One region of the Arthrobacter sp. PTI12 genome, then DNA from elsewhere that is predicted to be linked to it. Evidence: riboswitches for the same ligand, from Rfam matches in the RefSeq annotation. Region 1 holds a riboswitch; the other holds the start of a gene.
The links. Region 1 has a riboswitch for glycine ahead of gcvP (aminomethyl-transferring glycine dehydrogenase). Riboswitches for the same ligand answer to the same signal wherever they lie in the genome.
Positions count from the first base shown of each region.

Region 1 (7,789 bases):
TTGCCCGCGATGACATGCTCCAAAGGTCCGCCCTGCTGGCCCGGGAACACCGCGGAGTTGATCTTCTTGGCGATGTCGGCGTCGTTGCTCAGGATGATGCCGCCGCGCGGACCGGCGAGGGTCTTGTGCGTGGTGGAGGTGGTGACGTGCGCGTGCGGTACGGGGGACGGGTGCAGCCCGGCGGCGACGAGGCCGGCGAAGTGCGCCATGTCCACCATCAGGTAGGCGCCCACCGAGTCGGCAATCCGCCGGAACTCGGCGAAGTCCAGCTGGCGGGCGTACGCGGACCAGCCGGCAACGATGAGCTGCGGCTTGTGTTCCTGTGCGAGCCGCTCCACTTCCGCCATGTCGATCCGGTGGTCATCCTCGCGGACCTGGTACGGAATGACGTTGTACAGCTTGCCGGAGAAGTTGATGCGCATGCCGTGCGTCAGGTGCCCGCCGTGGGCCAGGTTCAGGCCCATGATGGTGTCGCCGGGCTTGATCAGCGCGTGCATCACCGAGGCGTTTGCCTGGGCGCCGGAGTGCGGCTGCACGTTGGCGTACTCGGCGCCGAACAGGGCCTTCAGGCGGTCGATCGCCAGCTGCTCGATGACGTCCACATGTTCGCAGCCGCCGTAGTACCGCTTGCCGGGATAGCCCTCGGCGTACTTGTTGGTCAGGACGGAACCCTGTGCCTGCATCACGGCAGCCGCGGTGTGGTTCTCAGACGCGATCATTTCCAGACCGGTGCGCTGGCGGTTCAGTTCGTCGTCGATCTTGGCGGCGATCTCCGGGTCCAGATCGGACAGCTGTGCGTTGAGCGACGGTGAGACAACCTGCTCGAAAGCGACCGTGGCCCCGCTCGTGCCTGCCGGGCTCACAGCTCGCCGCCATTGGCTGCTGCGTACTCTTCAGCTGACATCAGCGGGCCTTCTTCGGTGACGGCCACCTTGAACAGCCAGCCGTTGCCGTACGGATCGCTGTTGATCAGTTCCGGATTGTCGACGACGTCGGCATTGGTTTCGGTGACCTCGCCGGAGACCGGCGCGTAGAGGTCTGAGACGGACTTGGTGGATTCCACCTCGCCGCACGTCTCACCGGCAGTGACGGTGTCCCCGACCTCGGGAAGGTCCACGTACACGATGTCGCCGAGGGCGTCAGTGGCCACGGCGGTGATGCCGATCGAGACGGGTCCGGAGCCGTCGCCGGCAATCCATTCGTGCTCGGCGGAGTATTTCAGGTCGGCAATAACCTTGCTCATGTGTTTTTCCTTTACAACGAGGAATCTGTGGGTTGGGTGGCTCCGGCAGGGCCGGCATTTTCGAAAGCGTGCGTTAAGCGAAGCAGCACGCGTGAAAATGCCGACTCTGGCGGAGGTGCCGCAGGACTACTTCGAACGCTTGTAGAACGGCAGCGCGACAACTTCGAACGGCTCGGGCTTGCCGCGCAGGTCGATGTCCAGAGCAGTGCCGGGCTCGCTGAGTTCGACATCGACGTAGGCCAGGGCGATCGGGTAGCCCAGGGTGGGGGAGGGCTGGCCGGAGGTCACTTCGCCCACCACCTTGCCGTCTTTCAGCACGGGATAGTGGCTGCGGCCTGCGCGGCGTCCGAGGCCCTTGAGGCCCACGAGCTTGCGTCCGGTGGTGGAGCCGGCGCCGGCTGCCTTGAGTTCAGCCAGCGCGGTCTTGCCGATGAAGTCGGATTCCTTGGCCAGCGAGACGACCGGGCCAAGACCTGCGGCGTAGGGGTTGCCCTCGCGGGAGAGTTCGTTTCCGTACAGCGGCATGCCTGCCTCAAGGCGCAGGGAGTCGCGGGATGCGAGGCCGGCGGGGATGAGGCCTTGCCCGGTCCCGGTCTCCAGCAGAGCCTCCCACAGAGCCGGGGCATCCTCGTTCGGTACGTAGATTTCGAAGCCGTCCTCGCCGGTGTACCCGGTGCGGGCCAGGAGCAGTTCCTTGGCTGCGCCGTTCCCCTGAATCTCAACCTCGACCGCCGCGTAGTACTTGAGTTCGGTGACGAGTGACTGCTGTTCGGCGGGCACCAGCGTGAGCAGGATTTCCTCGGCTTTGGGTCCCTGGACAGCGATCAGTGACGTATGGGCAGAGACGTCGTCGATGGTCACATCGAAGTTGGCGGCCCTTTCAAGCAATTCCGCGGCGACCACTGGCGCGTTGCCGGCGTTCGGCACCACCAGGTACTTCTCCTCCCCGCGGCGGTAGGAAATCAGGTCGTCGATGATGCCGCCGTCTTCCTGGCAGATCAGCGAGTACTTGGCTTTTCCGACTGCCACTGCTGAGAGCTTCCCGGCCAGTGCGTAGTCAAGGAAGGCCGCGGCGTCCGGGCCGGTGACCCAGACTTCTCCCATGTGGGAGAGGTCAAACAGCCCGGCCGCTTTGCGCACTGCGTGGTGCTCGGCGAGTTCGGAGCTGTACTTCAGGGGCATCTGCCAGCCGCCGAAGTCGGTGAATGAGGCGCCGGCCAGCTTGTGCTGGTCGTAGAGTGCTGTGTACTTCTCAGTCATCGAGGAATCCTTAGTCTTCGAAAGCGGTGAGGGGAGGGCAGGAGCAGACCAGGTTACGGTCTCCCGCGGCGCCGTCGATGCGGCCAACCGGCGGGAAGTACTTGTCCTGCCGGAGGGAGGAGATGGGGAAAGCGCCCTGCTCGCGCGGGTAACGGCGCTCCCACTCTGAGGTGACGACGGCGGCAGCCGTGTGCGGTGCGTTGCGGAGCGGCGATTCCCCGATAGTGAAATCTCCGGTGGCGACCTGCTCCATTTCCTTGCGGATGGTCACCATTGCTTCGATGAAGCGGTCGATTTCCGCGAGGTCCTCGGACTCGGTCGGTTCCACCATCAGCGTGCCCGCCACGGGGAAGGACAGCGTGGGGGCATGGAACCCGAAGTCGATGAGGCGCTTGGCAACGTCCTCGGCCGTGACCCCCGTGCGCGCTGTGAGCTCGCGAAGGTCCAGGATGCACTCGTGCGCCACAAGGCCGCTCTCGCCGGTGTAGAGGACCGGGAAGTGTTCGGTCAACCGGGCGGCAATGTAGTTCGCTGCCAGGAGGGCGGACTTGGTGGCTTCGGTGAGGCCCTGGCCGCCCATCAGCTTCACATACGCCCAGGAGATTGGCAGGACGCCCGCGGAACCGAAGCGGGATGCGGAAATCGCAACACCGTGCCCTGCCTCATGGGCGGACTTGTTCGCGTCGCCCGGCATGAACGGTGCCAGGTGTGCCTTTGCAGCCACCGGCCCGACGCCGGGACCGCCGCCGCCGTGCGGGATGCAGAAGGTCTTGTGCAAATTCAGGTGAGAGACGTCCCCGCCGAACTTGCCCGGCTGGGCAAGGCCAACGAGCGCGTTCAGGTTTGCGCCGTCGACGTAGACCTGGCCGCCGGCCTCGTGCACCGCATCGCAGACTTCACGGACGTCGGCGTCGTACACGCCGTGGGTGGACGGATAGGTGATCATGATCGCGGAGAGTGCATCCCGGTGGGCTTCGATCTTCGCCCGGAGGTCCCCGTGGTCGATGGTGCCGTCCGAAGCCGTGGCTACGACGACAACCTTCATACCCGCGAGAACGGCGGAAGCAGCGTTGGTGCCATGTGCGGACGCAGGGATCAGGCAGACGTTGCGCTGGCCCTCGCCGCGGGAGGCGTGGTACCCGCGGATAGCGAGCAACCCGGCGAGCTCACCCTGTGAACCGGCGTTGGGCTGAATGGAGACCTGGTCGTACCCGGTGATCTCAGCAAGGTCGGCTTCGAGTCCGTCGATCAGCTCGCGCCAGCCTTCGGTCTGGGAATCCGGGGCGAAAGGGTGGATCGAAGCGAATTCCGGCCACGAAATGGCCTCCATTTCGGCGGTGGCGTTCAGCTTCATGGTGCAGGAGCCCAGCGGGATCATGGTGCGGTCCAGCGCGAGGTCGCGGTCCGAGAGCCTGCGGATGTAGCGCAGCAGCTGAGTCTCGGAGCGGTGCGTGTTGAAGACCGGGTGCTGAAGATATTCCGAGGTGCGCACCGCGGCGGCGGGCAGCTCGAAGCCTGCGGCTTCCCTTACCTGGCCGGCGCCAAAGGCGGCGGACACGGCGGAGAGGATTTCCGGCGTCGTCGTTTCATCGACTGAGATGCCGACGGTGTCGGCATCGACCAGGCGCAGGTTGATGCCGCGGGATTCGGCGGCGGAGACCACCTTGGCGGCGTCGCGGGGGACGCGGACGGTGAGGGTGTCGAAGAAGGAGTCGCTCACGAGTTCCCAGCCGGCGGCCTTCAGCGTGGTGGCGAGCGCACGGGCGCTGCTGTGGACGTTCTGGGCAATGGCCTTCAGTCCGTCCGGGCCGTGGTAGACGGCGTAGAAGGAAGACACGATAGCCAGCAGCGCCTGCGCGGTGCAGATGTTCGACGTGGCCTTCTCGCGGCGGATGTGCTGCTCGCGGGTCTGAAGGGCCAGGCGGTAGGCGGTGGCGCCGGCGTTGTCCTTCGAGACGCCGACGATGCGGCCTGGAAGGGTGCGTTCCATGCCGTCGCGCACGGCCATGTAGGCGGCGTGCGGTCCGCCGAAGAACAGTGGAACACCGAGGCGCTGGGTGGAACCGACGGCGACATCCGCTCCCTGCTCACCCGGAGGGGTGATGAGCGTCAGTGCGAGGAGGTCAGCGGCGACCGTGACCAGCGCACCGCGCTCCTTCGCTTCTGCGATGACGGAGGTCTGGTCCCAGACACGGCCGGAGACGCCCGGCTGCTGGAGGACGACGCCGTTGATGTCGCCTTCCGGGAGTCCCTGCGAGAGGTCAGCGACCTCAACCTCGAATCCGAGCGCCTCTGCGCGGCCGAGGACGATCGCAATGGTCTGGGGCAGGCAGTCCGCGTCGAGGACCGTCTTGCCGTCCTTGACGGCCTTGTTCTTGTTGGCCCGGCGCATGAGCAGCACGGCCTCGGCCACCGCCGTGGCTTCATCGAGAAGGGAAGCGTTGGCCACCGGCAGGGCAGTGAGATCCTGCACCATGGTCTGGAAGTTGAGCAGCGCCTCGAGCCGGCCCTGCGAGATCTCGGGCTGATAAGGCGTGTAGGCCGTGTACCAGGCGGGCGCCTCGAGGATATTGCGGCGGATCACTGCCGGCGTGACGGTGTCGTAGTAGCCCTGACCGATCATCTGGACGGCGGTCTTGTTCCTGCCCGCAAGCCTTCGCAGTTCGGCCAGCACCTGGACTTCGCTGAGCGCACTGTCCAGCCCGAGCGGGCTTTCCTGACGAATGGAATCGGGAACGGCACTGTCAACGAGGCCGTCGACGGTGTCATAGCCAACAGCCTTGAGCATCGTGCTGATGTGGTCCTGGCGGCGCGCACCGATGTGGCGGTCTGCGAACGTGGGGACGGATGACTGGACTGTCATATGAGGAACTCCATAACTCAGGTGGCGCAAAACACCACGATGACTTGGGTTCCTCCCCGCTCTGTATTGGACCTGAGAGTTTCCGTTTTTCCTGATGTTCTCAGGATCCACTTGCACCGTCGGTGAGCCCGGTTTCCCGGACTGCTTTCCAGAGTTGCCTCGCCGCGGCGGTACGTGGGCCTGAGAGATTCCTGGGGAGGATTTGCTCCTACGGCGCCTGCTGAACGTACCGGCAGGACTCTCCCGCCGCGGATCGAAAGCGTGCGTCACTGACAGGTGACGCGATTCACAGACTACCGGTTGGTTGAGTCTTCACGCAACTCCTGTACGACTGGGTCCGTCTAGTTCAGTGACTTCTCTACGTCAGCCAGTTCTGTACGCTCCCAGAGGGCAGTCTCGTATCGATGGCCAGCGGCACTAGCGCTCGATGCCGCATCCACTGCCTCCCTGAACTTCAACAACCGAAGTCGCCGCTCTTCCTCGGCAGCAGGACTTGTTGTGCTCAAAACTTTGCTCCTTTCTATCGCATGGTGGAAACGAAGTTCCGCTCGGTGGGTGTACGCTAGGTCACACCGAAACTACGTAACGAACAGTTTGACACGCTTCAGGCAGTTCGGTTGGCGCGTCGGTCCGGTTAGTACGGGAGCGTGAATGATGGACGGAATCAAGGTAACCGTCAACGGCAAAGTCCGGGACTGCAGCGGAACAAACCCCCACATTCGATTACTCGACTGGTTGCGGGACGAAGGGCTCACGGGATCGAAGGAAGGCTGCGCCGAGGGGGAGTGCGGCGCCTGCGCGGTCCTCGTAGCCCGCCCGGACGGATCCGATCGCAGCCGATGGACCTCGGTCAATGCGTGTCTCCCGCCGGCACTGGCCTTCGACGGTCAGGAAATCGTCACCGCTGAGGGTCTCGGGAACGTCTCCGATGCGTGCACGCCGGAAGATCTCCACCCTGTACAGCGCGAGATGGCGGAGCGCGGCGGCTCGCAGTGTGGCTACTGCACCCCGGGATTTGTCTGCTCGATGGCTGCTGAATATTACCGACCGGAGCGCTCGCCGGCGCAGGAAGACAAGGAGACAGGAACCGCCGTCGTCGGTGAAGAGCATGCAACCGACCACGAATGCGGCCCCAACGGGTTTGACCTCCATGCGCTCAGCGGGAACCTGTGCCGCTGCACCGGCTACCGGCCGATCCGTGACGCAGCGTACGCGCTGGAAACACCAGATGATTCGGATCCGCTGCTGGACCGCCAAAGCCGACCGGCCCCTGCTGCAAAGCACACACGCGTCAGCGGTGAATCGGACTTCATTCGTCCACAGTCGCTTGATGAGGTCCACCAGACGCTGCGCGACAGTTCTGACGTGAAGCTTGTTGCCGGTGCCACGGACCTCGGCGTTGAGGTGAACTTGCGGCATTCCCGCCCGCCGCTGGTCCTCGCGATTGATCGGCTGGAGGAACTCCGGGCGCTGACGTTCGACGCCGATTCCATCGAGATCGGCGCCGCGCTGACACTCTCTGAAGTCGAGCGGGCGCTCGACGGCCGCGTCCCGCTGTTGGGTTACCTTTTCCCGCAGTTCGCCTCCCGGCTGATCCGTAACGCCGCGACCTTCGGTGGGAACCTCTCCACGGGTTCGCCCATCGGCGACTCCGCGCCGGTTTTCCTGGCGCTCGACGCAAGAATTGTCCTCTCCTCCACAGACGGAGAGCGCGAAGTTCCGTTGTCCGAGTACTACACCGGCTACCGCCAGAGTGTTCGTCAGCCGCACGAAATGCTCCGCGCTATTCGCATCCCGTTGCCGCTCGCCGAAAGCACCGCGTTTTACAAGATCGCGAAGCGGCGCTTCGACGACATCTCAAGTGTGTCCGTGGCCATCGCACTGCAACTCAGCGGCGGCGTCGTAACCTCCGTGCGCATCGGACTCGGCGGTGTGGCAGCGACGCCAATCCGCGCTCTCGCGACGGAAGAGGCGCTCGTCGGTCAACCCTGGACGTCGGACACGGTGGCCGCCGCCGCCGTCGTCATGGCGGGTGAAGGAACGCCGATCGATGACATGCGGGCCAGCTCGCTGTACCGCTCGGCGATGCTGAGACAGGCGCTGCTGAGATTCCATGCTGAGAACGCTGAAGATCTGGAGGTGGCCAAGTGAAGTCGCTGTCGGATCGCCCAGTAAACCCCGTGGTCGGTGTCCCCGTATCCCACGAAAGCGCCGCAGCCCACGTCACCGGTACGGCTCTGTATACGGATGACCTGGTTGTCCGCAGCTCGAACGCGCTGCATGCCTGGCCGGTTCAGTCGGCGCATGCTCACGCCCGCATAGCTGGCCTGCGCACCGAGCCCGCGCTGGAGGTTCCGGGCGTCGTCAGGGTACTAACGGCGACGGACGTTCCAGGCGTGAACGACGCCGGGATCAAGCATGAC
Region 1 is NZ_CM155256.1:272,907-280,695, reverse strand. Features, by position in the region: gene glyA (serine hydroxymethyltransferase) at 1-863, opposite strand, end outside; gene gcvH (glycine cleavage system protein GcvH) at 860-1,243, opposite strand; gene gcvT (glycine cleavage system aminomethyltransferase GcvT) at 1,370-2,503, opposite strand; gene gcvP (aminomethyl-transferring glycine dehydrogenase) at 2,514-5,366, opposite strand; glycine riboswitch at 5,525-5,622, opposite strand; gene AC1MBU_RS01340 (hypothetical protein) at 5,708-5,872, opposite strand; gene AC1MBU_RS01335 (xanthine dehydrogenase small subunit) at 6,021-7,517, shown strand; gene xdhB (xanthine dehydrogenase molybdopterin binding subunit) at 7,514-7,789, shown strand, end outside.

Region 2 (7,789 bases), 110 kb from region 1:
AGTAGCGCGCTAAAAATCGGTGCAGGAGGAGCTGCAGTCGGATCGGTCATCCCGACCCTCGGCGCCATCATTCCCGCGGCAGTCGGTGTGGACATCGACGTGGTGATGCAGGATGCCCGCGACCTCGTGCGCAACCGGCACACGCTGCGCCAGATCGTGAACGTCAAGGCTGACTGAGCCGCAGCTCAGTTCCTGGGCAGTCCCTGGAACCCAATCAGCATTCCACGACGTTCAAGGCCAGCCCGCCACGGGCGGTTTCCTTGTACTTGTCCATCATGTCCGCACCGGTTTCACGCATCGTCTTGATCGCAGCGTCAAGTGAGACGAAGTGCTGCCCGTCGCCGCGCACGGCCATGCGGGCTGCGGTGATTGCCTTCATCGCTCCCACGGCGTTGCGCTCGATGCACGGTATCTGCACCAGTCCGCCGACGGGATCGCAGGTCAAGCCCAGGTTGTGCTCAATGCCGATTTCAGCGGCGTTTTCGACCTGCTCGGGTGTGCCTCCCAACACCTCGGCCAGCCCCGCAGCGGCCATCGCGCACGCTGAACCAACTTCCCCCTGACAGCCGACCTCGGCACCCGAGATGGAGGCATTCTTCTTGAAGAGGGCACCGACAGCAGTGGCGGCGAGCAGGAAGCGGATAACGCCGTCGTCGTCGGCTCCCGGAACGAAGTCTGTGTAGTACTTCAGGACTGCCGGGATGATGCCGGCCGCGCCGTTGGTGGGAGCGGTCACCACACGACCGCCGGCCGCGTTTTCCTCGTTTACGGCAAGCGCGAACAGGGTGACCCACTCCATGGTGCTGAGGTGGTCACTGGGGTCAGCTTCCTTCTGAAGCAGTTCCAACTGCCGGGCAGCACGACGCCGGACATGCAGCCCACCGGGAAGAATGCCGCTGTTGGTCGACCCCCGCCGGATGGTGTCCTGCATGACGTCCCAGATCTCGAGCAGGCCGTTGCGGATCTCAGTCTCGGACCGGACGGCCAGTTCATTGGCCAGCACAATCCCGGAAAAGGACTTTCCCGTCGATGCTGCAAGGCCGAGCAACTGTTCGCCGGATTCAAACGGGTAGGGAATCGCGACGGTCTGTTCCGCGGACAGGTCGGTGCCGATCTGGTCCTCGTCCAGAACGAAACCCCCGCCCACCGAGTAGTATTCGCGGGCGAATAAGAGTATGCCCTCAGCGTTATATACCGAGAAGCGCATCCCATTGGTGTGGTAGTCCAGCCGCTGCTTGCGGTGCAGAACAAGATCTTTCTCCGGATCAAAAGCTACATCGTGGGAGCCGGCCAGACGAAGGGTCTTTGTTTTCGAGATTTCCTCCACACGAGGTTCAGCGCGTTCCGGATCGGTAAGGTGCGGCTGCTCGCCCTCGAGCCCCAGGATCACGGCCTTGACTGTTCCGTGCCCATGACCGGTTACGCCCAACGAACCGAACAGTTCAGCATCGACGTGCTGGACCTGTTCCAGCAGCCCCTGCTCCACCACCATCCGGGTGAAGAGAAAGGCCGCCGTCATGGGCCCGCCCGTGTGTGAACTGGACGGACCTATCCCGATTTTGAAGAGGTCGAAGGCGCTGATGGTCATGAGCGGCCCGGACGTTTGTAGAACGGCAGCTCAACGACGGTGAAACCCTCCGGACGTCCGCGCAGGTCAACCTGCAGTTCCGTGCCCGGTTCGCTCAACGCTGTGTCAACGTAAGCGAGGGCAACCGGGTACCCGAGGGTCGGGCTCGGAAGGCCGGACGTAACGGTACCTACGGTCTGTCCGTTCGAAACGACGTCGTACCCTGCACGGGCAGACCGGCGTCCGGTACCACGCAAACCGACCAGCTTTCGCTCCGGTGTTTCGGCCTTCAGCGGCTCCAGCACGGAGCGGCCCACGAAGTTCTCGGTCTTCTTCAGGCTGACGACACCGCCCAATCCCGCTTCAAACGGATTTGTCTCCAGGCCGAGCTCATGACCGTACAACGGCATGCCGGCTTCAAGGCGAAGCGAGTCCCGCGAGGCCAGCCCGCAGGGCGCCAGGCCATGGTTGGTTCCTGCCTCGGTCACGGCTTTCCACAGCTGTACGGCCTGCGCGTTCTCGATGAAAAGTTCAAAGCCATCCTCGCCGGTGTAGCCGGTGCGGGCGAGGAGGACCGGCTGACCGGCGAGCTCCACGCGAACGGCGGCGTAGTACTTGAGCGAGGTGATGGCGTCGCGGTCTGCAGCCGGCGCCATGCCGAGCAGGATCGCCTCCGCGTTCGGTCCCTGCACCGCGATGAGAGCGGTCTCCTCCGACTGATCCTGCACAGTGACATCGAAGTCGGCAGCACGCTGCTGCAGCTCGGCAGCAACCGTGTCGGAGTTCGAGGCGTTGGGCACCACAAGGAACTGGTCCTCGGCGAGACGGTACGTGATGAGGTCATCAATCACTCCGCCGCCCTCGGTGCAGATGAGGGAGTACTTGGCCTTCCCCACCGCCATGATCTCCATATTTCCCACGAGGGCATAGTTGAGGAAGCTGGCTGCCTGCGGCCCAGTGACCATCACCTCGCCCATGTGCGAAAGGTCGAAAATGCCGGCGGCCCGGCGAACCGTGTGGTGCTCTTCAAGTTCGCTGCGGTACTTCAGGGGCATCTGCCAACCGCCGAAGTCGGTGAATGCCGCACCGAGTTCCTGGTGCTGGGCATACAGCGCTGTCTGCTTTGTCATGGCGATCCCTTAGTCCTCGAAGTCTTCGATCGGCGGGCACGAGCACACGAGGTTCCTGTCACCGTGGGCGCCGTCGATACGGCGGACCGGCGGGAAGTACTTGTCGTGGCGCAGCGTCCGCAGCGGGAATGCAGCCAGTTCCCGGGAGTAGGCCTGCGACCACTCGTCACTGATGAGCGTCTGTGCGGTATGCGGTGCCTGGCGAAGCGGACTCTCCTCCAGCTGCCATTCGCCTGTTCCGACGCGGTCGATCTCGTGTCGGATGGCGATCATCGCCTCGACAAAACGGTCCAGTTCGCGCAGGTCCTCGGACTCCGTGGGCTCCACCATCAACGTGCCCGCTACCGGGAAGCTCAGCGTCGGGGCGTGGAAGCCGTAATCGATGAGGCGCTTGGCCACGTCTTCGGCTGTCACACCGGTCTTCGCGGTAAGTGCGCGAAGGTCCAGAATGCACTCGTGCGCCACGAGTCCGTTCTCACCCGAGTAGAGCACCGGGAAGTATTCATTGAGGCGGGCGGCGACGTAGTTCGCTGCAAGGAGCGCGGACTTCGTGGCTGCCGTCAGGCCCTCGCTTCCCATCAGCGCCACATAGGCCCAGGAAATCGGCAGTACGCCTGCTGAACCGAAGCGGGAGGCGGAGATAGGGACGCCGGCTGTGTTGCTGTTGTCTACACCAGCTGCGCTATTCGCATCTCCAGGCAGGAAGGGGGCAAGGTGCTCCGCCACTGCTACCGGCCCGACACCGGGACCTCCGCCGCCGTGCGGGATGCAGAACGTCTTGTGCAGGTTCAGGTGGGAAACATCACCACCGAACTCACCCGGCTTTGCTAGCCCGACCAGCGCGTTAAGGTTTGCGCCGTCGATGTAGACCTGACCGCCCGCGCCATGCACCTGGTCGCAGACCCAGCGGACGTCCTCCTCGAAAACGCCATGCGTGGACGGGTAGGTGATCATGATCGCAGACAGGGAATCCTTGTTCGCCTCGATCTTTGCCTGGAGATCATCGTGATCGATGTTGCCGTTTCCGGCTGTCTTGACCACAACCACCTTCATGCCGGCGAGCACAGCAGAGGCGGCGTTGGTGCCGTGTGCTGACGATGGGATGAGGCACACTGTGCGAGCCTCATCACCGCGTGAAAGATGGTACTTGCGGATGGCCAGCAGACCGGCGAGTTCGCCCTGGGAGCCGGCGTTCGGCTGAATCGACACCCTGGCGTAGCCGGTGATTTCAGCGAGACGGCCCTCCAGGTCATCAATCAGCTGGCGCCAGCCCTCGGTCTGGTGCTCGGGGGCGAACGGATGGATGGTTGCGAACTCGGGCCAGGAGATCGGTTCCATCTCAACCGTGGCGTTGAGCTTCATGGTGCAGGATCCCAACGGAATCATGGTGCGGTCCAGTGCCAGGTCGCGGTCCGAGAGACCGCGCAGGTAGCGCAGCATCTGGGTCTCTGAGCGGTGGAGGGAGAACACGGGATGGGTCATATAGGACGACGTCCGTTGCAGGTCAGCAGGGATTGCAGTCTCCGCGTCGGCTGACAGATTTACCCCGAAGATCTCGGCGATGGTTTCAAGGTGAGCGTCCGTGGTGGTCTCGTCACAGGAGATGCCGACGTGATCGGCATCGACCAACCGCAGGTTGATGCCGCGCTCCTCGGCCTTGCGGACAATGCTCTCGGACTGGCCCTCGACCTTCACGAGAAGGGTGTCGAAGAAGGACTCGTGGACCGTCCCTGGAACGGCTGCAGCGAGCCGCGCCGCCTTTCCATGGACACGTTCCGCGATCGCCTTCAGCCCGTCGGGACCGTGGTAAACGGCGTACATGCTGGCAACGATCGCGAGGAGCGCCTGAGCGGTACAGATGTTCGACGTAGCCTTCTCGCGGCGGATGTGCTGCTCACGTGTTTGCAGTGCAAGCCGGTAGGCGGGTGCGCCGTCGGAATCCTTCGACACCCCAACAAGGCGGCCGGGGAGCATGCGCTCCAGGCCCTTTCGAACGGCCATGTACGCAGCGTGTGGTCCGCCGAAGAACAGCGGCACACCGAAACGCTGGGCGGAGCCGACGGCGATATCCGCGCCCTGCTCCCCCGGAGGGGTGATCAGGGTCAGCGCTAGCAGGTCCGCTGCGACCGTCACCAGGGCGCCGCCGTCGTGCGCTTTCGCGACCATGTCCGTGTGGTTGCGGAGCGTGCCGGATGTCCCGGGCTGCTGGAGGACGACGCCGTTGATGTCGCCGTCCGGCAATCCCTTTGAGAGGTCAGCGATCTCGATATCAAAGCCCAGCGCCTCAGCGCGGCCCTGCACGACGGCGATGGTCTGGGGGAGGCATTCCGCGTCCAGGATGGTTCGTCCCTTGTTCTTGCCGGAGCGACGCATCAGGAGGACGGCCTCGGCAACGGCCGATGCTTCATCGAGCAGGGAGGCGTTGGCGATGGGCAGCGCAGTGAGGTCCTGGACCATCGTCTGGAAGTTCAGCAGGGCTTCAAGACGGCCCTGGGAGATTTCCGGCTGGTAGGGCGTGTAGGCGGTGTACCAGGCGGGAGCCTCAAGCACATTGCGGCGGATGACAGGAGGGGTGACCGTGTCGTAGTAGCCCTGACCGATCATCTGCACGGCGGTCTTGTTCTTCGCGGCGATGCTGCGCAGTTCCGCCAGGACCTCCGACTCGCTCAGCGCAGACGGAATGTCCAGGCCCTCGTTGATACGGATGCTCGCCGGCACCGCAACATCGACGAGTTTGTCCAGGCTGGGGTAGCCCAGGACCTTGAGCATCTGCTCGGCGTCGTCCGAGCGGGGACCGATGTGGCGGTCGGAGAAAGTTGATTCCGTCTGGTGCGTCATGAGGAACTCCGTGAATCAGTGTGCGTGCAGGGCGCGCGGACAGGTGGGTGGGTTCCTCCCCGCTCTGTCTTGGACCTGAGAGATTCCGTGAACACAGGGTTCACCTTGCACCGTCGGTGAGCACAACCTATCTTCAGCTGCGCTACTTTCCAGAGTTGCCTTTCCGCTGCGGTGCTGGGCCTGAGAGATTCCTGGGGAGGGTTTGCTCCTACGGCGCCTGCCGGCTGTAGGTCAACGGCAGGACTCTCCCGCTGCGGGTCAAGGGCGTTTTATTACTGCGCTTTTCAGTTATGCGATCGTGATCAAGCTTACTCTTCGCTGAAATCGATCAGCAAAGGAGTGCGCTCACGATGACCTTCCCAACTGCGGCACCGGCAGCCCGAACACGTCCTTGAGTGCAAGTTTTGCCGCGTGATAACCGCCCATCCCGTGCACGCCCGGGCCGGGCGGGGTCGATGCTGAGCACAGATAGAGGCCCTTCCCCGGCATCCGCCAAGGGCGCGGCCCGAATGAGGGACGCGCCAGCAGCTGAGGGATGGTCACCGCGCCACCGCTGAAGTCACCGCCCACGTAATTGGCGTTGTACTGCTCAAGGTCAGCTGCAGTCATGACGTGTGAACGCACGACGACGTCGCGGAAGCCGGGCGCGAAACGTTCGATCTGCCGCACAATGGCCTCCGTCATGTCCCGCGTGGAACCGTTGGGCACGTGGCAGTAAGTCCACAGAACCTGCCGTCCGTGGGGTGCACGGGAAGAATCGAACAGGGAAGGCTGCGAAACCAGCACGTACGGTTTTTCCGGATGGCGTCCGGCGGCCACGTCGGCTTCCGACGCCGCCACTTCAGCCCGGGTTCCGCCCGCATGAACTGTGCCGGCCGCTCGTACTTCCTCGTTTGCCCACGGCACCGGCCCCGAGAGGATGAAGTCAACCTTGCAGGCGCCGTCCCCGAAGCGGAACCGGTCCAGCATTGAGACGTAGCCCTGCGGGAGGCGATCGCCTGCCAGGCCGCCAACAGCACCGGGTGAGACATCGAGCAGGACTGCCTTTGCTCCGTCGAACTCGCCGACCGATTCAATCCGACGGGCAGTGTGGACGGCGCCGCCATGTGCCCGGATGTCATCCGCCATAGCGTTGACCAATGCCTGGGATCCGCCAACCGGAATGGGCCATCCCACGGCATGCGCCAACGCTCCGAGGGTGAGCCCGGCACCTGCAGCCGCGAGTGTGGGCAGGGCAGCAACGGCATGTGCGGCAACTCCGGTAAACAATGCCGCCGCCTCTTCCGTCGAGAAGCGCAGGTTCCACAGGCCAGTCCCCTGCTCGAGCGTCCTTGAACCGAGCAGGGCGGCCGCGACTGGATGCCGCGGGACCCGCAGGAACTGGTTGAGCCCGGTATCGACCACCCCATCAATGTGCTGCACGAGCGGGCGCATCAGTCGCCGCCAGGCCTGTCCGTCCTTGTCCAGACCGAGCGCCGTACGCCCAAGATCGCGGTACGCGAGTCCAGCACGGCCATTGTCCAGCGGATTGGCGTACGACAGCTCGGGAACCACGAAGGGAATCCGTTCCCGGAGACCGAACTCCCGGAAGAAGGGTGACGCCAACGCCATCGGATGCACAGCCGAACAAATGTCATGCACGTGTTCCGGCTCAAGCAGCTCCATGGTGCGTGACCCGCCGCCGATAGCTCGTTCGGCCTCAAATATCTCCACGCTCAAGCCTGCACGTGCCATCACGACGCCGGCAGCCAGCCCATTGGGGCCGGCACCGACAATCGCGACGTCCGCCATGGCTAGCTCTTCCCTCCGGACCGGTGGGCGCGAAGCGTGGACACGGACGAGGCTGCTCGCATGAGCAACGCGCGACCTTTGGCCGGCGCCGTTCTGCGGAATGAGAGCAGTCCAGCCACCACCTTGTACTTACCCGGGTTCAGCGGGATGTCATAAGTTGTGGGGAGGTCCACAACGTTCTTGGAGAAGTTCCGCTTGAACGTGGTGACGTTGACCAGTTGTGGGTAGTTCTCACTCACGATGCCGGTAAGCCCGCAAGCGGTATTGCCGGCAGCTTTGAGCTGTTTAAACGCTTCCCACAGCAACAGATAAGGCGCAAACGTCTTGCGCGCGTCGTGTGTGCTGCCCGCAAAATAGTAGACCGAGTAGCCGCGGTATTCGGTAGTGATCAACCAACTCACAGCCCTGCTGTCCACGTAGGCGACCATGAGCCGAAGATGATCCCCCAGAGTTGAGAGCAGCA
Region 2 is NZ_CM155256.1:385,888-393,676, forward strand. Features, by position in the region: gene AC1MBU_RS01915 (hypothetical protein) at 1-177, shown strand, start outside; gene AC1MBU_RS01920 (L-serine ammonia-lyase) at 215-1,588, opposite strand; gene gcvT (glycine cleavage system aminomethyltransferase GcvT) at 1,585-2,697, opposite strand; gene gcvP (aminomethyl-transferring glycine dehydrogenase) at 2,707-5,535, opposite strand; glycine riboswitch at 5,590-5,693, opposite strand; glycine riboswitch at 5,695-5,796, opposite strand; gene AC1MBU_RS01935 (phytoene desaturase family protein) at 5,881-7,326, opposite strand; gene AC1MBU_RS01940 (lipid II:glycine glycyltransferase FemX) at 7,329-7,789, opposite strand, start outside.
Region 2: another riboswitch for glycine. It lies ahead of gcvP (aminomethyl-transferring glycine dehydrogenase); the one in region 1 lies ahead of gcvP (aminomethyl-transferring glycine dehydrogenase).